One region of the Tissierella carlieri genome, then DNA from elsewhere that is predicted to be linked to it. Evidence: a T-box and tRNA genes for the amino acid it is inferred to sense, from the RefSeq annotation. Region 1 holds a T-box; the other holds one or more tRNA genes.
The links. The T-box of region 1 lies ahead of argS (arginine--tRNA ligase). A T-box ahead of a tRNA ligase gene usually reads a tRNA of that ligase, here a tRNA-Arg.
Positions count from the first base shown of each region.

Region 2: it has a tRNA-Arg gene. The T-box ahead of argS (arginine--tRNA ligase) is inferred to sense a tRNA for this amino acid. The anticodon was not compared.

Region 1 is NZ_JAHLOH010000033.1:55,205-72,069, reverse strand. It holds gene KQI38_RS10500 (ECF transporter S component) at 1-526, shown strand, start outside; gene secG (preprotein translocase subunit SecG) at 707-934, shown strand; gene KQI38_RS10490 (sodium-translocating pyrophosphatase) at 952-2,952, shown strand; gene KQI38_RS10485 (alpha/beta fold hydrolase) at 3,152-3,925, shown strand; gene KQI38_RS10480 (UDP-N-acetylmuramoyl-tripeptide--D-alanyl-D-alanine ligase) at 4,123-5,607, shown strand; gene KQI38_RS10475 (D-alanine--D-alanine ligase family protein) at 5,637-6,806, shown strand; gene rnr (ribonuclease R) at 6,909-9,020, shown strand; gene smpB (SsrA-binding protein SmpB) at 9,085-9,549, shown strand; RNA gene ssrA (transfer-messenger RNA) at 9,685-10,035, shown strand; gene KQI38_RS10455 (hypothetical protein) at 10,070-10,438, shown strand; T-box leader at 10,592-10,797, shown strand; gene argS (arginine--tRNA ligase) at 10,896-12,659, shown strand; gene KQI38_RS10445 (transglutaminase-like domain-containing protein) at 12,980-15,238, opposite strand; gene KQI38_RS10440 (DUF58 domain-containing protein) at 15,231-16,439, opposite strand; gene KQI38_RS10435 (AAA family ATPase) at 16,432-16,865, opposite strand, start outside.
Region 2 is NZ_JAHLOH010000014.1:847-9,006, reverse strand. It holds gene KQI38_RS02465 (Fic family protein) at 1-1,034, opposite strand, end outside; tRNA gene KQI38_RS02460 (tRNA-Arg) at 1,641-1,716, opposite strand; tRNA gene KQI38_RS02455 (tRNA-Leu) at 1,767-1,850, opposite strand; tRNA gene KQI38_RS02450 (tRNA-Lys) at 1,874-1,949, opposite strand; tRNA gene KQI38_RS02445 (tRNA-His) at 2,002-2,078, opposite strand; tRNA gene KQI38_RS02440 (tRNA-Arg) at 2,099-2,175, opposite strand; tRNA gene KQI38_RS02435 (tRNA-Gly) at 2,185-2,258, opposite strand; gene KQI38_RS02430 (metallophosphoesterase) at 2,349-2,828, opposite strand; gene KQI38_RS02425 (XTP/dITP diphosphatase) at 2,830-3,441, opposite strand; gene KQI38_RS02420 (GerMN domain-containing protein) at 3,609-4,598, opposite strand; gene KQI38_RS02415 (DUF2179 domain-containing protein) at 4,668-5,189, opposite strand; gene KQI38_RS02410 (N-acetylmuramoyl-L-alanine amidase family protein) at 5,241-7,322, opposite strand; gene KQI38_RS02405 (AIR synthase family protein) at 7,435-8,160, opposite strand, start outside.

The sequences.
Region 1 (16,865 bases):
AGAATTAGTTCTTATTGCAGTATTAACAGCTATAGCTGTAGCAGGAAGAGGTGCCTTTTATATGATCCCTCAATTTAAGCCTGTCGTGGCTATTGTAATTATTACTGGAGTATCACTTGGAGCAGAATCGGGTTTTCTTGTAGGTGCAATGACTGGATTTGTGTCTAATTTTTTCTTTGGGCAGGGTCCGTGGACACCATGGCAGATGTTTTGCTTTGGAATAATAGGATTTCTAGCAGGTATATTGTTTCAAAAGAGAATTATCAAGAAAACAAGATTTTCTTTATGTATTTATGGTGGATTATCTACACTTTTCATATACGGTGGAATTATAGATATTGGAAGTCTTTTAATATTTACTTCTAATTTTTCATGGAAAGCCTTATTAGCAACTTATATTTCAGGGTTTTGGTTCAATATTGTTCATTCTATTTCTACAGTTTTTTTCTTATTCTTTATTTCTCAGCCAATGATTGAAAAGCTAGATAGAGTCAAAATTAAATATGGTCTTATTGAGATAGAGTAGTATTGGAGATAAATTTTTATTAGTTTAGGACCGTGTATATTTGATAATAATAGGGAATATACACATTATTATTTCATATGTACGAGTTCATATGCTATTGATTTTATGCTCCCACTATGTTAAAATAGTAATGTTTTAGGGGATATGTTACTATCTACTATATTTGTAGGAGGTGTAAATATGACAACATTCTTTTCAGTATTAGTTCTTGCGTCAAGCTTATCTTTAATAGTTTCTGTAGTATTACAAGAGGGTAGTGAACAAGGGATGGGTACTTTAGCAGGTGGTTCAGCGGATTCATTATGGGGTAAGTCAAGAGGAACAAGCCGTGAAGACATGCTTAAGAGAATAACAGTAGTGTCAGCTGTTATTTTTATAATATCTACTTTAGTTTTAGCAGCTAAATAACAAAGGAGGAATAGGAGATGAATTTGGCATTAATTGCTGCGCCAGTAGTGGGTATATTGGCGTTATTATTTGCTTTGTATAAGGCAAACAGTATCAATAAAGTTAGCCCTGGAAATGATAGGATGAAAGAAATATCAACCTATATTCAAGAAGGTTCCATGGCTTTCTTAAGTAGGCAATACAGATCTTTAGCAATTTTCGTAGTAGTACTTTTTGTTATTTTAACAATTGTGCCTGGTCTTGGTTTTAAAACAGCTATTTGTTTCTTACTTGGAGCATTATTTTCAATATGTGCAGGTTACTTTGGTATGAAGGTAGCTACAAAAGCAAACGTAAGAACTGCAAATGCTGCAATGGAATCAGGTATGACTAAGGCGTTGAATGTAGCATTCTCAGGTGGAGCGGTAATGGGAATGTGCGTTGTAGGGTTAGGAATTTTAGGAGTAGGAGTACTTTACATAATATTTGGTGATGCAAATATTATAACAGGTTTTGGATTAGGGGCTTCATCCATAGCATTATTTGCTAGAGTAGGTGGAGGTATCTATACTAAGGCAGCAGACGTTGGTGCAGACCTAGTAGGTAAAGTAGAGGCAGGAATTCCAGAAGATGATCCAAGAAATCCAGCAGTTATTGCAGATAATGTTGGAGATAACGTTGGAGACGTAGCAGGAATGGGTGCGGACTTATTTGAATCATATGTAGGAGCAATTATATCAGCTATTACCTTAGGACTTGTAGCATATGGAGAAAAGGGAGTTTATTTTGCACTTGCACTTTCAGCAGTAGGAATTATCGCTTCAATCATCGGTGTTTATTTTGTTAGAGGAGATAAAGATCCTCAAAAGGCATTAAATAATGGCACATTAGTTAGTTCATTGATTACAGTAGTTGCAGGTTTTTTCTTGAGCAATTATATATTAGCATCATATAAGCCATTTATAGCAATATTATCTGGACTTGCAGTAGGACTTATCATAGCTAGAATAACTGAATATTATACATCTGGAGATCATAAACCAGTACAAAGAATAGCAACTGAATCAGAAACGGGAGCATCAACTAATATTATTGGTGGACTTTCAGTAGGTATGATGTCAACGGCTGGACCTATTGTTATAATAGCTATTGGTATTTTAGTAGCTTATTATATTTCTGGCGGATCAAGTGATGCTGCTCAAGGGCTATACGGAATTGCTTTAGCAGCAGTAGGTATGCTATCAACAGCAGGTATGACTATAGCAGTAGATGCTTATGGTCCAATAGCTGATAATGCTGGTGGTATTGCAGAAATGTGTGAATTACCAGATAACGTTAGAAATATAACAGATAAATTAGACTCAGTAGGTAATACTACAGCAGCTATAGGAAAAGGATTTGCAATAGGCTCAGCAGCACTTACAGCTCTTGCATTATTTGCTTCCTATACTCAAGCAGTAGGACTTTCTAGTATAGACATGACAAAACCAACTGTTATAGCAGGTGCATTTATAGGTGGTATGCTACCATTCCTATTCTCAGCAATGACTATGGATGCAGTAGGTAAAGCAGCTTTCTCTATGATTGAAGAAGTAAGAAGACAATTTAGAGAAATTCCAGGTATCATGGAAGGAAAAACAACTCCTGAATATGCTACTTGTGTAGATATCAGTACAAAAGCAGCACTTAGAGAAATGATAATCCCTGGACTATTAGCAGTAGTTGTACCTGTAGCTGTAGGTTTATTATTAGGAGCTGAAGCTTTAGGTGGGCTATTAGCTGGTTCATTGATTACAGGAGTATTAATGGCTATATTCATGTCAAATGCTGGTGGAGCATGGGATAATGCTAAGAAGTATATTGAGGAAGGAAATCATGGTGGCAAAGGTAGCGAAGCTCATAAAGCAGCAGTTACTGGAGATACTGTAGGAGACCCATTCAAAGATACTTCAGGACCATCATTAAATATCTTAATAAAACTAATGACAATAGTAGCATTAGTATTTGCACAAATATTTGGAAATGGAATTTTATTCTAATTAAAAAGGATTCTATCGAAGAATTATACGGATTATAAAAAGTCCCTCTTTTAGAGGGATTTTTTTATGCTGGAAAAATATATAATGAATAAAAATGTTTTAGTAGAAGAGCTTGTTTTACTGTAAATATATGTGTTTATATGATATAATCATATAGTTAAGGGCATAATAATATATAAAAGAGTTGAGGTATATTAGTATGAATATTGAAGGTATAAATCTAAATTATATAGTAGAAGGTGAAGGGAAAGATGTACTCGTACTTCATGGCTGGGGTGCAAATATCAATACGGTACTTCCAATAGTTAATATACTAAAGGAAAAATTCAAAGTACATGCACTGGATTTACCGGGTTTTGGTAAGTCTCAAGAACCAAAAGAACCTATTGATTCTTTTAAGTATGCAGATATAGTAAAAGCATATATGGATAGTATGGAAATTAAAAATGTGATTCTAATAGGTCATTCCTTTGGGGGAAAACTATCAATTATTTTAGGAAGCAAATATCCAGAGATGGTAGATAAGATTGTACTTGTAAATAGTGCAGGGTTAATACCAAGGAGAGGGTTTAAATACTATATAAAGGTTTATAGCTTTAAAACTTTAAAATTCTTATATAAAAGTCTTTTCTTTTGGATAAAAAATGAAGAAAAGATGGAGAAGTTTTATAAGAAATTTGGGTCAACAGATTATAAAGATTCATCAGGTATCATGAGGAAAATATTAGTTATAGTAGTCAATGAAAATTTATTACCTTTACTAAACAAAATAAAAGCACCTACGCTATTGATATGGGGAGATAAAGACACAGCTACGCCTTTATATATGGGAAAAATAATGGAAAAAGAAATAAAAGACTCAGGTTTAGTAGTACTAGAAAATACAGGACATTATTCATATCTAGATGATTATCAAAGATTTACATTAATACTAAGAAATTTTTTGCAATATGAAAATATAGTGAATAGTTAAAAGTGAATAGTGAAGAGGTAAATGCAGTGACTAGTTAATGGTGAATAGCTAATAGATGAAAAGATTAAAAAAACTAAGTTCTAAAATTGTTTACCATTAGTTATAAGTTAAGTTAAACTATTCACTTTTAATTATTAGTTATTCACTAATTTTGTGGGGGGATTATTTTGTTAATTATAGTAATTATAATAGATATTATGGCTTTAGTTTTTATAGCAAATAGATCAAAATATTTTTTACATATGCTCCAACTTGAGGGATATAACTCAGAGCAATTTCAGAAGTGGATAAATAGCAATAAGAAAAAAGTTTTTTCTCTAAAAAATGATAATAACGAAATTAAAAAACCATTAGTATTTACTAATAGAGCAAAGAGATTATATCTAACTAATATGATATTTAATATAATATTAGTAGCATTATTTGTCTTGAAGACTCGTAATTTTCTTGAAGCTCCGCCTGCCTATGCATTCTTTGCATTAGTAATATTAATTGTCTTATTAGGGATACTCTATTATCTTCAAGCATTTCTTATGTTAATATCAAATAATTCACTAAAACCCATAGAAAAAAGAATTAATATGGGTTTTTATGAACAGGCTCAGGAAAAGATAAAAAGTAGAGCAGATTTAATCGTAGTAGGTATTACGGGAAGTTTTGGAAAGACTAGTACAAAGTTTATAGTTGGAAATATATTGGAAGAAAAATTTAAAGTACTTAATACTCCTGAATCTTATAATACTCCTATGGGACTATCAAAGGTAATAAATAATGATTTAACTCACGAACATAATGTGTTTATTGCAGAATTAGGAGCAAGAAATATTGGAGATATAAAGGAGGTAGCAGAATTAGTTCAACCTAAAATAGGAGTTATCACATCCATTGGGCCAACACATATAGAGACATTTAAAAATATAGATAATATAATGAAAACAAAATACGAATTAATTGAAGAATTGCCTACAGATGGAGTAGCCATATTTAATTACGATAATGAATATATAAAGAAATTAGCTGATAAAACATTTAAAGAAAAAATCCTTTATGGACTGGAAGATATAGAGAATCTGGATTTATATGCAGAGGATATAGAGGTATCCGAATTTGGATCTACTTTTACAATAAAAGACAAAGACGGTAATTCTATAAGATGTACTACTAAACTCCTAGGAAAGCATAATGTCTATAATATCTTAGCAGGTGTTGCAGTGGCTAGATTATTAGATTTATCCTTTGATGAAATAAAAAATGGAATAGAGAGTCTAGAACCAATACCACACAGATTAAATATAATAAATCCAGGTACGGGTGTTATCATAATAGATGATGCTTTTAATTCCAACCCAATAGGGTCTAAAGCAGCCTTAGAAGTATTATCACAGTTTAAAGAAGGGAGAAAGATAATAGTAACACCTGGCATGGTAGAATTAGGTGCAATGGAGATAGAAGCCAACAAAGAGTTTGGTACAAATATAGGGAAGGTCTGTGATTATGTAATACTTATTGGAGAAAAGAGGACTAAACCGATATATGATGGATTAATGGAAGTGAATTACAACAAGGATAACATATTTATAGTAAATACTTTAGATGAAGCGACATCTCATATTCAAAAATTGGCAAGACCAAAGGATATTGTTTTATTTGAAAATGATTTGCCAGATAATTATAGTGAGTAAAGTAAAGAATCGGAAGGGGGTTATCTCTTGTGAAAAAAATCGGGGTAATATTTGGAGGACTAAGTGTAGAGCATGAGGTATCTGTAATTACAGGAATGCAGGTAATAGAAAATATTGATAAGACAAAATATGAAGTGATACCGATTTATGTAAGCAAAGATGGAAAATGGCTGACAGGAAGTAGCTTAATGGATTTTAGAAACTACAAGGATGGAAATTTTAAGGATGCTAAAGAGATTATATTATCTCCTAACCATGGAGATAACAATATCTATTCACATCCTAAGACAGTAGGATTATTTGGAAAGAAGATTCTTGGAGAGATAGATATAGCGTTTCCAGCATTTCATGGAATGAATGGAGAAGATGGAACAGTGCAGGGAATATTTGAACTTATGGATATACCCTATGTAGGTTGTGGTGTATTAGGTTCATCAGTAGGTATGGATAAGATATTAATGAAAGATGTATATAAGGCTAATGAATTGCCTGTAGTAGATTATACCTGGTTCTATAGATCTAAATGGTTGAAAGATAAAGATTTAATTATAAAAGATATAGAAACAAAACTATCCTATCCATTATTTGTGAAACCAGCTAATTTAGGATCAAGTATAGGGATATCAAAGGCAAAAAATAGAGAAGACCTTGTTGATGCTATAGAGGTAGCTATTAGATATGATAGAAAGATAATAATAGAGCAAGCAGTGGAAAATTTAAGAGAAATAAATTGTGCAGTCTTAGGATTTGATGATGAAGTAATTACATCTTTATGTGAAGAACCAATTGGTTGGGAAGAGATTCTAAGTTTTGAAGATAAATATGTAAAAACTAATGAAAAAGGTGGAAAATCCAGTGGTGAAAGAAGAATAATACCAGCTGGAATTGAAGATAATATTAGACAAGAAATAGAACAATTAGCAAAGAAGGCGTTTATAACTATTGATGGTAGAGGAGTATCGAGAATAGACTTTTTATTAGATGCCAATAATAATATATATATCAATGAAATAAATACTCTGCCTGGTTCAATTGCATTTTATTTATGGGAAGGCAAAGGATATTCTTTCAAAAAATTAATAGATGAATTAATATCTATTGCAATAAAAGTTCATGAAGAAAAGAAAGAAAATATGTACTCTTACGAGGCAAATTTATTTAATAGGACACAATATGGTTCAAAAGTAAAAAAAGTGTAAGATATTTTTAATATCTTACATTATTTTTATATAATATGGGTAAATACTAATGATAAAGAAAGAATATATAAAAATATAAACCCCAGATAGGGAGGAATAAAGATGAGTATTAGAGAAATGATTATAGAGTTTATGGAAGAAAAGAAATATAAACCTATGTTAAAAGAAGAATTAGCCGTACAATTTGATATAGAACGTAGGGATTTAGAGAGTTTTTATAAGATATTAGAGGGATTAGAAAGAGAAGGTATAGTAATAAAGGCCAAGAATGATAAATATGGTTTAATTGATAATGATTACTTAGTTGCTGGTATTTTAGAAGGAAATGAAAGAGGATTTGGATTTGTTATTCCTAATGATAAAATTAGAGAAGATATATTTATTCCTGCTGAGAATATGAATGGAGCAATGCATGGAGATAGAGTAATAGCCAATATTACTAGAAGGCAAGAAACGGATAGACGAGAAGAAGGAGAAATAATCAGAATTCTAGAAAGAAATAATAAAATCATTGTAGGTACCTTTGAAGACAATAGGAATTTTGGCTTTGTGGTACCAGATGATCATAAGATTAGATACGATATATTTATCCCAAAGGCAAAGACTCGCAATGCAAAGACAAATCAAAAGGTGGTTGTGGAGATAACTACATGGCCAGAGCCTAGGAGAAATCCAGAGGGCAAAGTAATAGAAGTTCTTGGATATTTAGATGAAAAGGGAACAGATATTTTATCAATTATTAGACAATTCAATTTGCCAGAGGAATTTCCAAATAAGGTACAAGAAGCAGCCAAGAATATTGAACAAGAGGTAGATCCTAAAGAAGCGAAGCGTAGAGTTGATCTAAGACATTTAAATACTTTTACAATAGATGGAATCGATGCAAAGGATATAGATGATGCTGTATCTATTGAAATGAAGGATAATGGAAACTATTATCTTGGAGTTCATATTGCAGATGTTGCTCACTATGTAAGAGAGAAATCAACTTTAGATAAAGAGGCATTGCAAAGAGGGAACTCAGTGTATCTAATAGATAGGGTAATACCTATGTTACCAAAGGAACTATCTAATGGAATATGTTCATTAAACCCTAATGTAGATAGACTTTCATTATCTGTATTTATGGAAATAGATAAAAAAGGTAAAGTAGTAGACCATGAAATAGTTGAAGGATTAATAAATAGTAAACAAAGATTAGTATATGATGATGTTTCTGATTTCTTAGAAAATGATGATGAAGTGGCTAAGGAAAAATTGTCTAAGGTTGCAGAGGATTTAAAGCTAATGGAAGAATTATGTCATATATTATATGAAAAGAGAGAAAGAAGAGGAAGTATAGACTTTGATTTTCCTGAAGCAAAGATTATCTTAGATGAAAAAGGAGTACCTATAGAAATAAGAAAAGAAGAGAGAAGAATAGCAAATAGATTAATAGAGGAATTTATGTTAGTTTGCAATGAAACAGTGGCAGAACGATTTTTCTGGTCACAAACTCCATTTTTATATAGAATACACGAAGAACCTTCAGCCGAAAAAATAGCTACTTTTAGTAAGCTAATACACAATTTTGGATATACATTAAAAGGGCAGCAAGAAGTCCATCCAAAAGAGTTACAGCTATTGACTAAGGAAATAAGAGGCAAGAAAGAAGAAACGCTAATTAGTACATTAATGTTGAGGTCATTGAAAAAGGCTATATACAGTAATGAGCCAGGTATACACTTTGGTCTTGCTGCGCAGTATTATTCTCATTTTACAGCACCTATTAGAAGATACCCAGATTTAGTAATACACAGAATAATAAAAGCATATTTAAATGGGAAACTAAGTGACCAAGTTCAAGGAAAACTAGAAGCAAACCTACCTGAGATAGCAGAACATACTTCTATGACTGAGAGGAGAGCAGAAGAAGCGGAAAGAGAAGTTGAAGATATGAAAAAAGCTCAATATATGACTAAACATATAGGAGAAGAATTTGAAGGTATAGTATCTTCACTAACTAATTTTGGTATGTTTGTGCAGCTGGAAAATACCATAGAAGGATTAGTTCATTTTAATAATATGCTAGATGATTATTATCATTTTGATGAAGAAAAATACTATATAATAGGAGAAAGAACAAATAAAATATATAGATTAGGAGATATGGCTAAGATAAGAGTAATAGATGCTGATGTAATGAGGAGAAACATTGATTTTGAATTGCTATAGGAGATTGACATCACCATATATATTTGTTAAACTTAATCATAAGAAATTATAATGTGGTGATAGAATGAAAAAAATAGGAACTAAGGTAGTTGCAACTAATAGAAAAGCAAGATTTGAATATTTCATAGAGGATACTATGGAAGCTGGACTAGTATTAACTGGAACAGAAGTAAAGTCCATTAGACAAGGGAAGTTAAATATTAAAGATAGCTATGCTTCCATAGAAAAGGGAGAATTATTTATAAATAATCTCCATATTAGCCCATATGAGCAAGGGAATATATATAATGTAGATCCTCTTAGAAAGAGAAAATTATTATTGCATAAAAGGGAAATCAGGAAGTTAATGGCTGCCATAACGCAAAAAGGCTATACCTTGGTTCCTTTGTCTGTATATATAAAGGATGGGCTAGTTAAAGTAGAACTAGCGACTGCAAAAGGAAAGAAGCTATATGATAAGAGAGATGATATAGCGAAGAAGGATGCAGAAAGAAGAATGCAACAACATTCATCTGAGAAATACAAGTAGACAATTCACAATTAAAAGGACTAGAAGATTATAAGTTTTGTGGTATTAATTGTGCATTGATAATTGTGAACTGTGCATTGATTAACGGTTGACATAATTCAATAAATTTGCTATAATTAATTGCTAATTAAATATGGGGGCGAATTTGGTTTCGACGGGGATGTGGAATCAGGAGTAGCGAGTCGTTGTCGCCAAGCAACGTTAAAAGTGGCAAACTAAATTAAACGCAAACGATAATTACGCATTTGCAGCTTAATTAAGCTGCTCGTCCTACTCGAGTAACCCACGGCTTGAGATAGGGCGTCAATCTAGTGGGGCACCGCACTTAGCAAAGCTTTGAGCTAAGGACGGAACTTATGAAGCTACTGAAACTTGAATCCTGTCAGTAGGGGTCAAGTAGAGGGAATGTCAAATTACTGACTGCACTCGGAGAAGCTCTTGTGGAAATGTTTTCGGACGTGGGTTCGACACCCACCGCCTCCACCATACATATTATAGAAAAAATAATAGGAGTGATCATATGAATAAAGAAGATCAGATATTTGACCTATTAGAGAGACTATATATAGAGTTACAAGATACAAAGAAAGAATTAAAAGAAGAAATTTCTAACGTAAGAACTGAACTTAAAGAAGAGATTTCTAACGTAAGAACTGAACTTAAAGAAGAGATTTCCAATGTAAGAACTGGGCTAAAAGAAGAAATTTCTAATGTAAGGACTGAATTAAAAGAGGATATAGGAGTTCTTAATGATAATCAAATGATTATATTTGATAAGCTAGAGAAAATGGGATCGGATATAGAGGGTATAAAAGAAGATATGTCAGATGTCCAGATGATTACTGCCAATAATTATAAAGATATAGTTAGACTTAAATCAGTCAGATAAAATAAAACTCTAATGAATAAAATCATTAGAGTTTTTATAATGAAATAGTTTTAGCACTATATTCACGATAACTAAATTGTAAGAAGCCTACTAAAAATCTTTAATTGACTTTTCGTAGTACATAATATAAAATCTTCATTAATTAATAAAATTGGAAATTCTAGGAAGAGAAAAGTAGCCATTTAAATTTCTAACAGCGAGCGAGAACAGAGTGAGAGTCTTGTAAGAAAGCTGATGGTGAAGAGGGCCTCGGAGAATATGTCTGAGCAATTGCGAGGATAATACGTTAACTGCGTTAAAGTATTTAAGTGGACTTATGTCAATTTGAGTGGTACCGCGGATTTAAACCCGTCTCAGTTTATGAGGCGGGTTTTTTATCATTATGTATATTTTGATGTTTTAGTAATAGTATAATTTACTGAAAGATCCAATATAGTTGAATTTAAGGAGGGAATCCATGGAAAAATTAATTAAAATATTAAGTAGGATAGTTGAGGATGCTTTTGGGCAATGTGGATATGAAAGAAATTTTGGTAATGTTACTATATCCAATCGTCCTGATTTATGTCAATTTCAATGTAATGGAGCTCTACCTGCATCTAAGAAGTATAAGAAGTCACCTATACAAATTGCTAATGAGATATTAGAAATATTGAAGAATACTAATGTTTTTAAAGATGTTTCTTCTGCTGGACCTGGTTTTATAAACATAAATATAAAGGATAACTTCTTGGTTGATTACCTAAATGATATGAGTAAAGATAAGAAATATGGTTGTTCTGAGCCAGCAAAACCTATGACAATTATAGTAGATTATGGTGGAGCAAATGTTGCGAAGCCTCTTCATGTTGGTCATCTTAGAGCTGCAATTATTGGTGAAGCAATAAAGAGAATTTCTAGATTTCTAGGGCATAATGTCATAGGTGATGTTCATTTAGGTGATTGGGGCTTGCAAATAGGAATGGTAATATCTGAGCTTAGAAGACGTATGCCTAGGCTGCCTTATTTTGCTGAGGATTATAAAGGGGAACATCCTGAAGAAGCCCCTTTTACAATAGATGAACTTGAAGAAATATATCCAGCGGCAAGCTCCCTAGCAAAAAGCAATATTGAAGCGATGGAAGAAGCTAGAAAAGCTACCTTCGAGTTACAAAGCGGGAGAAAAGGATATATAGCACTTTGGAAGCACATTTTAAATGTTTCTGTAGAGGATTTGAAGAAAAATTATAGCGCTTTAAATGTAGAGTTTGACCTTTGGATGGGTGAAAGCGATAGTCAGAAGTATATTGATGAAATGATAAATTATCTAAAGGAAAACAACTATACCTATGAAAGCAAAGTAGCATTGGTTATAGATGTTGCCAAGGAAATTGATACTTATACGATTCCCCCAATAATAATATTAAAATCAGATGGTGCTATATTATATAGTACTACGGACCTTGCTACTATTTGGCAAAGAGTAAAGGATTATAATCCAGATCAGATAATATATGTTGTTGATAAAAGACAGGGGTTACATTTTGAGCAGGTTTTTAGATGTGCTAAAAAAACAAGAATTGTAAATGAAAATCTATCTTTTGATTTTATTGGCTTTGGGACAATGAATGGTAAAGATGGGAAACCTTTCAAGACTAGAGAAGGTGGTGTTATGAGACTACAGGATTTGATTAGAATAATTCAAGATAATGTAGTGAATAAACTCGATGACAATAAAGGTTTTAGTGAATCTGAAATATATGATATAGTAAGAAAGGTCGGACTGTCTGCATTAAAATATGGTGATTTATCTAATCAGGTTACTAAAGACTATATATTTGATATGGAAAAATTCTCATCATTTGAAGGAAATACAGGACCATATATTTTATATACCACTGTAAGAATTAAATCTATTTTGAGAAAAGCTAGTGAGGAAAAAATGCATAATGTAGATGTAATATTTGAACCCTACAGTCAGAGTGAAAGAGATTTAATGCTAAAGCTTTCAAAATTTAATGAGGCGATAGAGTTTAGTTTCTTAGAAAAGGCACCAAACAAATTATGTGAATATATTTATGATTTATCTAATCTTTTCAATAAATTTTATCATGAAAATAAAATTATAAGTGAAGAAAATCTTGAGAAGAAAAACTCTTGGTTAAGTCTTATTACTTTAACAAAAAATGTTTTAGAAACTTCTCTTGATTTACTTGGAATAGAAGTGCCTGATAGAATGTAAATGAAAAAATCAGAATTGAATAAAACCTAAAGGATAATGAACAAGTTAAAAATATAGTAAAATATCAAGCAGGGAAGTCCAATTTGGCTTCCCTGTTAAAGTACTTAACTAGATTAATATCTATCCCTTTATTTTTTAGCAATTTTATAAAGTTAGATTTTGATAACCCATTTAAACGTATTTTTTATTAAGAATAGTATGAAACTTATAAAGAAATCTTATAAAAGCAAGCTAATATCAAGAGATTCTTGGTAACTTTATGGTTAATAAACTATTCATGGTAAAGATATGATTTATATTAAGATATAAAAATATTAAAATCAATACATCTTCTTAACATATTTATGATAGTAATATTTTATTCTACCCCAATACTTTTTTAGTCGATTTTCCATAGTATTCTTATATTTTTCTAGTTCTAATACATCCTCATTTGAAGAAGGAAAGCTACTGTACTTACTTTTTACAAAGATTTCTGTAATTTCTTTTATTCCTATTTCATCATAGGAATAGAATTTATACGCAATACGATTTGCATATTCATAGTGAGTTTCTCCATATAGTTGGGGATAACCCATTAATTCCTTAAGCCTTAGAATTTGTCGATATAGATAAATAACTCTTTTATTATTGGATAACTTTTTAGCTTTAGCTTCACGATAGCTATATTGTAAAAATCCTACTGAAAATCTTAGAGGGATTATTAATAATAAAATGATTGTAAATAAATCAACAGTATCACTTGGTAAACCAGTAGGTATATCTTTGTAGTCTTCCTCATAGTCTGATTTCCTTCCATCAATAATAGTTTGGTCACCATCAATAATTTGATCATCAATATCCTTTCTTGGACCTCTAGTACTTTCCCTAGCTTCATTTAACTCCATATCCTTATCGGATTCATTTAGCTGATAATTTTCTAATCTAGATTCTACAGGGTAAGCAGGTGTAGGCTCAAAGGTCATCCAACCAACTGGTTCAATAAATGCTTCTACCCATGCATGGGCATTTTCATGTTTTACCTCATATACACCAGTTTCAATAGAATCTTTAGCTAAATAACCTTCTATATATCTGCTTGGTATTCCTGATAGACGAAGCATCACAGCCATAGATGTTGCATAATAGGTGCAGTAACCCTCTTTTTCTTCGAATAGGAAATAATCTATAAACTCTTGATTTTCTGGTACATATTCCACATCTAAGCTATATTTATAATTATTTCTAAGATAATTCTCAATAGCCACTGCTTTTTCAAAATCATCTTTAGTATCCTTTACTATTTCCCTTACTAGATCTTTTGTCCGTTCAGTTATTTTATCTTTAGGTATTTGTAGATATATATTTAAGTCAGTCATATCTTTCTTTTTTTGTTCTATACCTAGGGATACTAACATCCCATATGGAAGAGGTTTTTGTACTAGGACAAGATAGCTTTCACCATTATAAACTCCATTGGAGAATACCAAAACATCATCACGGTTTACTTTTAGCATATGATTATCTGAGAAGCTAACTTTAGCTGGTTTATAAGGACTAAAAAGGGTAGTTGATGCAAAATCATGATAAGTAATAGTAATATATTCTTGCTTGTAATAAATTTTCTGTTCTTCCTGTGAAATACCACTGAAGTCTTGTTTCAATCCATAATTTGCTGAAGGTTCAATTATAGTATCCCAAGAATTCCCCGTATAAACTTGCTTTACATTTCCCCTTAGATAAGTACTATCACTTATACGTACTATCATAATTCTCTTATCACTTAAGTATACAGGACCTCCTAATTTTGAGCTTTCACTTTGATATCCTGTAATTGAAAAATTGAATAGTGTAGCGTTTCCAGATTTCCGGCTATAGATATCATAGGAACGTAAGTCTTCGATAAATGGGAAGATGGTATAAACTTTTTGCTGCAACCAAGGCCATTCGATATAGTTGTAACTCTTTGGCAATAGTAAAGCTATGAAAACAATTAATATACTATAGGTAGTTAATGTGTGGAACCATGGATTGTAAAGGTTCTGTAACTTTTTCTGAGAATATTTATTTAATCCTATGAGAATAAAAAATGCTAATAGAAATATGGAAATCATCCAATATGCTTGATTGAAAAAATTATACCAATAGTAAAGGAAGGAAACTATATAAATAGGAAGCAATAGATAAATATTTTTACTCCTAAATAAGATGAAAGCAGTAAACAATGATACTAAAATTATAAGTATTGCCCAGAATAGCAACATATTATCTGATGCAATACTTTCTTTCCCTTGGAGATGAGCAATTATATTTTTAAACAAAGAAAGAATTCTTTCTATTATGGTAAATAAAATGGGAGAAACGAAACGGTGTATCAAGATAGTGATTAGAGAACTAATAGCTAAAAGTCCATATAGAATTAGTGGATTTAGTAGAAAGAATTTAACCATCATACTTCCTAGCAATACTATTAATACTTGCAGCATAATATTTAGTTTTAGACCCATCCCTAAACCAAAAAGATATACTAGACAAAATACAAAAGAAGCATAAATCAGGTTAAAAAGTAATTTTTGACTTTTATTAGATATTTTATCCATGATATACCTCCAATGCTTCCTTGATACTATTGTTATAATCTAATATATATATGGGGATTCCTTCCTGTCTTAATCTTTTCTCAACGATTTGGTCTATATATCCTGTTCTGTTATCCAAATCAGTTATAACTATAAATAATGGATTAAGATTTTTGATTTTTAGTTGAATTCCTTGTGCACCAATAGCCTTATCTAAGTTTGGAGTAATAATTATAACTGTTGAACCTTTATTTAAAGTTTCAATCTTTGACGCGACAATAGATTTAAATTCAAGAGCTCCATTACCCTTAAATCTAGCTAAGGTTTCCAAAAAAGGCTTTAAGTCAGACTTTTGCTGACCTTTTACTTCTACTTGGTTTTGATCATTCTGAGTTTCCAAGTTTACTTCTATGTTTTGACTTAAACAATAATTTACTATGCTAAGAGCAACATCAGCAGTCTTATCTTCAAGACGACGATCTACATCACCCCTAAATATATTTGCTTCATTGTCTAAGAAAATGATGACATATGTATCTCCTCTATTTTCATAGTCTTTAACTATGGGAATACCTTTTTTTGCAGATAGTTTCCAATGAATGGCTTTAACGGAATCACCTTCTCTATATTCCCTCAAAGAAGCAACTCGGCTTTTATCTTGAAAATCTGAGGTTTGCACTAGAAGTTCTCCAGATTGATGGCTGGCAGTTATTTTGAAAGTAGATAGAATAATGGTTTCTGGATAGACTAGTAGAGAGGCGGGACTGGTAATTTTTTTCTTAAAAGAATAAAATCCAAAAACATCTCCCACTGTTACCTCTATTTCTCCAAATTGATAATAACCCCTTCTTCTTAGGATTGGAGACTCACTACTGCTGTAGGATTCCTTTTTTTTCAGTGCTAATGTCACTTTAGGAGAATTAATCCCTGTTAATTGCTTTGAAATATCAGATTGAATTTCCAAATAAGGTATGTGAAGAATACTATTATTTTTTACCTGATAATCTATATTGAGTATTTCACCAGTGAATAGAGATTCACTTGGAATCTCTATAGAACCTTTTAGCCCTTTAAGGGTAACTAAACAGTGAATTAAAGGAATAATGAATGTCAGTAATAGTATATAAAATAAAAAGTAAGGCAAGGTTCCTCCAACCAACAATACAAAGGTAATTATAATTATAAGGAAGATTAATGGAAGACCAATTTTTATATTATTCATTTGCCATCACCGGTACAAATACACGACTAAGAACTTCTTTTAATATCTCTTCAATACCCTTTTGCTCTATTCTGGCCTCTGGGGAAAGAATTAGCCTATGTCCCAATACAGGTACTACCATTTTCTTTACATCATCATGAATAACATAGTCTCGACCTGCTAAAAATGCCTTTGATTTTGCAGCCTTCAATAAATCAATAGAAGCTCTAGGACTAGCTCCTAAACGCAAATCTTCATAAATTCTAGTTGTATTAGAAATATTAACAATATAATCTATAATATCACGGTGAACTGTTATTTCATCTACCATGGATTGCATCTCTAATATATCTTCCTGAGATACAACAGGCTCTATAAGATTAAGATTTTTTATGGACTGATAATTTTGGAGTATTTCTATTTCAGACTGTTTTTCTGGATATCCCA
Region 2 (8,160 bases), on a different contig from region 1:
TTCCTTTGCTTATCATCTCCATATATCTTGCCACTTTCAGCTAAATCTGTTACATATCTTCTTGCTGTGTTGTAGCTTACACCTATTACTTCTTGCATTTTCTTTATTGTAAATATAGGTTTATTGAATATAAATAAAACTGCATCATCAGATATACTTTTTTCTTTAGCTATAGACATCATCTCGATATACAGACTTTCTATAGATAACAGCTTTTCTATATATTTATCTGCTTGCTTTATTGCTGAATTTAGGAAAAATATTATCCACTCTTTCCATCTGGGTTTTTCTAATCTTAGTCCATTTAATAAAGCATAGTATTTATATTTGCTTTTTTCTAATTCTTCGCTTACAAAAAACGATGGATACGATATAATGCCTTTATCTAACAAGTAAATTATTATTAATATTCTTCCTAATCTTCCATTCCCATCCAAGAAAGGATGTATTGTTTCAAATTGACCGTGGATTATAGCTGCTCTTGAAATATATCCAAAATCATCTTCGTATTCATCATTTATATACTTTTCTAAATTTGACATATATTTCTCTACCAAAGTTGCTTCTGGAGGAATATATGTTGCGTCTTCTTTTCTGTCTGTTGGCCCTATAAAATTTTGGACTTTTCTATATGAACCTGGGCTTCTGCTTTGTCCTCTACTATCTTTTAATATAGTTTCATGTAACTTATAAAACATTCTTGTAGAAATAGGTATTTGTTTTAACAAGTCTTGTGCTTTTGTTAGCGCATCAAAATAATTGAGTACTTCAGTTATATCTTTATTTGTATTTCCAGTTACTTCTGATTCTATAACTTCACTAAAACTTGCTTGAGTACCTTCTATTTTAGTAGATTGCACTGATTCATTCATAGAAAATAGCATAAGTAATTCTTTTTTTATTACTGATCTCTCTAATATCGAATTGAATTTTTCAACTTTAGCTCTAGCTTCTCCTTCTAATTTAAGTATTTCTATGGTGTCGGAATTATCTAAACTTATCGGTAAAAAATTAGGCTCAAATGGTTTCTTCATAATATAACCTCCTATAATATATTATACTATCTAATTGCATTTATTTCAATATATATATTTTTTTGAAATAACCATGAGATTTATTATATTATATTTCATATTTAATTATATTATGAACTTAATTATTTCGTTTTAGTCAATAAATCCTCTATATTTTACTATCTTTTTGTTTTCCTTCTTTATTCCATCATATATGATCCATATATTCCTTTACCTAATCATAAGTTCCAACAACAATAATTTTTCTATGTTTTCCACGATAGGGAAAAGTTATATATATTACAAAAGATGAGACAATGAATGATAAATATTACCTAGTTTATATATTAAAATCCTGATAAGAATTTAATTTTTATTGCCAGTGAATTAAATTATGATGAAAATGAATTAATCTTCATTTAGTAAATATTTATGAAATAAAAGGAGGGGTAAAATTCAATATGGTATAAAAAAACACCTAGAATAATTCAGGCATTTAGAATGAGTTAAAAGAATAATCAAAAGAATAATCTTTTTTATTATTTAATGCATTAATTTTTCAGAAGGGTTAAAAAAGGGTTAAATCTAATTTTGGAAAACCCTCAAAACCCTTCCACTCATTGTATTTGGCACACCAGAGAGGACTCGAACCCCCAACACTCTGATCCGAAGTCAGATGCTCTATCCATTGAGCTACTGGTGCATATTTAATATTACGTATAAAAAAAATTGGCTCATGCCAATTTTTATGTATGGTGCGGGAAAGAGGACTTGAACCCCCACGTCAATGACACTAGATCCTAAGTCTAGCGCGTCTGCCAGTTCCGCCACTCCCGCATATGCCCTTTATAAGGCATTAGTGGTGATCCATCCGCGACTCGAACGCGGGACACCCTGATTAAAAGTCAGGTGCTCTACCGACTGAGCTAATGGATCATGATAAATTGTTTTGCTAGCAAAATTAGTTTTATTACTTCGATGTTAAATATGGGGTGGATGATGGGATTCGAACCCACGACCTCCAGAGCCACAATCTGGCGCCATAACCAACTAGGCCACACCCACCATATTTTAAATTATTAAGCTGGCGCACCTAGGAGGATTCGAACCCCCGGCACACGGATTAGAAGTCCGTTGCTCTATCCTACTGAGCTATAGGTGCTCTCACAGTTGGAGCGGGTAAAGGGGATCGAACCCTCGCAGCTGGCTTGGGAAGCCAGTGCTCTACCACTGAGCTATACCCGCATAGTTCGATACTCAGTGATCACTTAATCTTTTATTCGCTAACAATTTAAAATTATAGCAGGTTCTAAATACAAAGTCAATAGCATATTATTAATTTATTTCAATTATTTTTGTTTCTATTGTATTTCCAATGTTTATGATGCCAAAAGTTTTTATTTTTGTAGCATTTCTAGGCAAGGAAGGGCTTCCTGGATTCATTATAATCATGTTTCCTATCTTCTCTATAATAGGTACATGTATATGACCAAATAACACTATATCAGCTCCTAATTCCAAGCCTTTATAATATAAGTTTGCTATTCCATTCTGCACATTATATTTATGTCCATGGGTCAGAAAAATTTTCTTTCCTTTAATCTCCACTAACTCATCTTCATTATATTCAGTATGAAGATAATCTCCATTACCCTTTACTATTATAGTTTCAAATCCTAGTGCTTTAGATATTGCAACACCATCAGTTACATAATCTCCAAGGTGAAATAAAATATCCGGTTTTTCTATCTCTGATAACTTTTCGATAATGCCCTTATTATTTCCATGGGTGTCACTAACTACTGCTATTCTCATATTAATCTACCTCTAATATATTCTTTAGAGCTTCCTTTAGATTTTCTAATGCTTTTGCTCTATGGCTTATTTTATTTTTTATTTCTTCTCCTAATTCTCCAAAGGTTTTGTCATATCCATCTGGAGTAAATAAAGGATCATATCCAAATCCATTTTTACCTTTTGGCTCAAATCCCACCTTACCCTTACATTCTCCATAAACTATTGCGCTCTCCTTATCCTCAGTAATTAATACTATAACTGTTTTAAATTTAGCATTTCTCTCCTTCAAAGGTATATCCTGCAACTCTTCCAATAGTTTATTATTATTTTTCTTATCATTTCCTTCTTCACCTGCATATCTTGAAGAATAAACTCCGGGTTCTCCATTTAATTTATCTACGAATAATCCTGAATCATCTGCTAAAACCATATAATCTAGCCTTTCAGCTAAAGCCTTAGCCTTTTTTAAACTATTTTCTTCTAAGGTTTCCCCATCTTCTATCACTTCTAAATCACCTAATCCTACATCTTTTTTAGAAACTACTTCTATTGATAAACCCTCAAGTATATTTTTTATTTCTTCTACTTTATGTTGATTGCCTGTTGATACTACAAGTTTTCTTTTTTCCATATTAATTATATACTCCTTTATTTTTCTAATCTTGTACTCTGTTATTATATTTTATCAAATATAGAATTTTTTATCTATAAATAAAAAAAGAAAAGGGGAGCATATTAGCTCGCCCCTACGATAATATTTAAACTTGTTAATTGTTCTTTGTTAACTGTTAATTCAAATTAATATTCATTTGCAAAAACTGGAATTGTAGTATTTATTGTTTCTCCATCTATAAGTAACTCAACGGTCTCAATTTCTTCAAATTGACTTAGTGTTAGACCTATATTTTTTACTATATCACTAAAGGTTTTATCTTCTGATGAATCCGAGTAACTCTCATAGGATATATCTACATATGCAGTACCATCTTTTACTTCTACTCCATGAAGCATAACATCTCTTGGGATATCTGAAAATAGTCCAATATCTTGTGGTGGCCCTTCAAATAAAATATCCAATGCAGAATATACATTTGCTACTGGTGCTAAAGTAGGTATCGTTACTGGTACAAAATATTCAAATTCTTCATTATTCATTCCTTTATAATAAACGACTACTTTAGAACGACCATCTTCTAATTTGCCAACTAAATTAATATTTTCTCTTGCTAGGGGCTTACTAATATCTCCTCCATAGTTTAAAGAAGGTAATGCTTTTCCACCGACTAGTATTTGAACCTCTTTAATAGCTGGAAACTCTGTCAGTGTATATACTACACCTTTAATAAAACTTTCTTCTTCCTTTTCTGATTGATTACTTAAAACATTCTCAGAAAAATCAACCTTACACAGACCAGTTTCATCATTTATAGACATCCCTAAAATCTCTGTACCTGCCGGTATAACTGGTAACAGACCAGTAGGTTTCAAAGTTTCTCTAAGTTCCGCACTGTCTATCATATTATTAAGTGTTACTCTCGCAATTCCTTCCTCCCAAGGAATTTTTCGCATTACAGGAACTAAATATCCATCTGCATCTCTAAAATACATAACTGTCTTTCTTACGCCTTCTTCTTCAGCTACGACTACTTCTTCTTCATCAGATCTAATGATTTGTATTTCGTCATCCTTAGCTGATAACCTGTCATTAATAAGGTTTTTTCCAATACTTAATACCGTTAGACCCAAGACTATTATTAGTCCAAATAATATTATTCTCCTATTTACCATCATCAACCCTCCTAGATTATACTATTACATTATATTAGAAGAGTTGTCAGACTATGATTAATTTATCTCTTACTTTTTATTAGATGCAAAATACCCACCACTAATAGGATTTATATTATTTACAGTAATAAATGCATTTTTATCGTATTCATATACTATTTTCTTTAAATTAGTCAAATCTTTACGGTTTATTGCTACATTTAATATTTCTTTACTTCCTTCTAATCCTTGACCTATTATAACTGTTACTCCAAATCCATTTTCTCTAAGAATTTTAATTAATTCCTTATTATCTGATGTTTTTAAAATAATCTGAGTTGCCAAATTTCCCAAAGCGATTTTATTTTCTATTGTAATTCCTAAATAATTTCCACAGGCAAATCCCAATGCATAGGATAAAAGATTTAAAGGGTTATCTAAGCTACTAACTACTTTACTCAATGCTGTTACATAAATGCTTACCTCAAAAAAGCCAATTAATGCAGCTTGTAACCTTCTTCCCTGTACTACCATAAGTGTCCTAATAGTGGCTAAAGATACATCTGCCACCCTTGCAAAGAAAATAAATAAATATCCGTATAATAACTCCATAATTCTCTCCTCCCTAAAAATAAATAAGCAAGGTTACCCTTGCCTATTATATTAATACATTTCAAAATATTTTTCTATTCCTTTTATTATGGCATTAACTATTTTATATTGATACTCTTCAGTGAATAAAAGGTTTTCTTCAGCCGAATTAGATAAAAATCCTGTTTCTACTAAGACTGCAGGCATTTTAGTTTCCCTAAGAACTACTAGATTAGGTCTTTGAATTATACCCTTATCTACTGCTCCTGTAGCCTTTAATAGCTCGTCCATTATGATTTTAGCAAATGGATGCTGATCTATTTCTTTTTTCTCTGACTGAGTTGCTGGACAATATAATACTTGAATTCCTGCAATAGACTTATTATCATGAGAATTTCCATGTATACTTACAAAAACATCTGCATAGTTATCATTTGCTATTCTAGCTCTTTCATATAAATCAATAAATTCATCTGTATCTCTAGTCATTATTGTATTATATCCTTGAGCTTTGAGTGCATCATTGAGTTTCAGTGAAACACTAAGATTTAAATCCTTTTCTCTCCTTTTGTTTATAGATGTAGCTCCTGGATCTTTACCTCCGTGTCCAGCATCTATAACAATAAGCCTGTCAGAAGTTTTTACATTTTCATCCTTCATTATCATCAAAGAAACTTTACTGTCTGACTCTCTGGAAAGTAGAACATATTCTATACTCTTTCTAAATTTAATGAAAACTCTAGTCTCTATTTCATCTTTGACAACTTGAATTTCATCTATCAATCCATCTTTTATAGATACTATCCCTTCATTTAATTCTACATTATCTGTCGGGATCGTTACTTGTATCCATTTGTTTCCAGTTTCATAGTTTACGGAGTAATCTGTTTCCACAAGATTGTTAATAGTGAAAATTTTATTATCACCTTCTGAAGTATAAGAAATGTTTTCCCAGAAAGATTTTTCAGGATAAATTACTATCTTATCTCCATAGGTATCCACTTTTACATTAGGGTCTGATATTCCATCTTTTACGTCTAAGACTATTCTAACAATTTGATCCATAGGGCTATAGTTATTATCAACATTAAACTGTGATACTCTAACTCCTTTTACAAATCCTAAATCATAATCATAGTTATAGTAAGTACTTCCTTCTAAAACAGAATCCATTAAATCTATTACTACTCTTTCTGGATTTTTAAGTTTCATGAAATTAACCTTAACCTCAGATGTACCATGGATTACAATAGCTTCTTTACCATCAATTAATTCTTTTGTAATTGATTTTACCTTATTACCAAAAGATATTGCCATGTCTTTTCCATCATTTGTTAGTAAAACATTATGTTCTACTATCTGATTTAATGTTACCACTATTCTAGTAATATTAGGCTCTTTAGAAAACTGTGAGTATTGAATTTTTTCAATAATACTATCTTTTACATCTATTGTTCCTTCAGCATCTTTAGTATTTTCCAATGATAATTTAGAATCTTTGATATCAATAATCAGCTTATTGGAATCTTGCAAAAACATAGTTTCATAATCAATACTTTTGCTGCTATTTATAATCAGTTTATTTTTATCTGTACTTCCCTTTCCCACTGAAATACTACTGATTATACTTGACCCATCTTGCGGAACTTCTGGCTTAGTATCTTGTTTAGAGTTAATGTAAGGGGCATTTTTTGCACTATCCCAGCCAACTTCGTAACCGAAGATTTCTGTAACAAACTTCAGCGGAACCATGGTTCTTCCGCTATTACCACCTAAACTTGCTATTCTTGGAATAGCATATTGATCTAAAATCCTCTTTTCACCATTTATTATAGCTACATTGCTATCTATAGTGAATTTTCCTTCCTTGTTTCCATAGGCCACTGTAGCAGTTTTAGTTTTTTGATCCCAACTAACTTCTGCCCCATAGCTTTCTGATACAAATCTAATAGGTACTAGTGTCCTATTGGTATGAACAAAGGAGGGAAACTCAGTATTTATTGCTTGTCCGTCCATAATGATGGGTACCTGTGTTACAGAAACTTTAGCACCGTTCATACTTACTTGAATTGTCTTGTTACTGGCTGCATGTCCTATTTGACTAAATAAAAATAATAGTACAAACAAAGACAGCATTATCTTCCACTTTTTCATTTATCTACCTCCTTATGTCCTTCCACCCTTAATAAAGTTTGTCTATTTTATTTATATCATTTAGTCAATTATTATGTCAACGAATTACGAATTTTGTAACCATAATGTAATATTACTTATGAAGTGATAAAGCCTTATATAACTCATCAGCTTCTGGCGGCTCTATACTGCTTATCTCCCCATTTTTATTTAGTATAATACCTTCTTCTATTATCTTACCTATAGCTGTAACTTTAATTCCAACCTTATTTAATTCTTCATTGATTGTTGAAACCTTCTCATCCTCTGCTATAATCAGCATAGAACCGCTAGATATTAATCTATAAGGATCTATGCCTATAATATCTGTAATCTCCCTTGTTACATCTTTAATTGGTATAGATTCTTCCAAAACTTCTATTCCTTTTCCAGTAGCCTTAGAAGCCTCCCAAACCGCCCCTAAAACTCCTCCTTCAGTAATATCATGCATATATCTGACGCCAATTTCTCCACAAATTATACCTTCTTTAACTACACTAAGCATGCTATCCATATTTTGCGCTACATCAAGTTTGTTTTTGCCTATTTTATCAATCAATTGCTCTTCTAATTCCTTTGCGATTATAGATGTTCCTTCTATCCCAACATATTTAGTAATTAATACCTTATCTCCAACTTTTATTTCCTTTGAGTTTGGTAGTTTTTCCTTAGATTGCTTCCCTATAACAGTTGTACTTATTACTATCCTATTTACTGCATCTGTAATTTCCGTATGTCCACCTACGATTTCCACATTTATTTCCTTTGCTACTTCTCCCGCTTCCCTCATTATATTTTCTATATCTTTCTCTGTAGTATT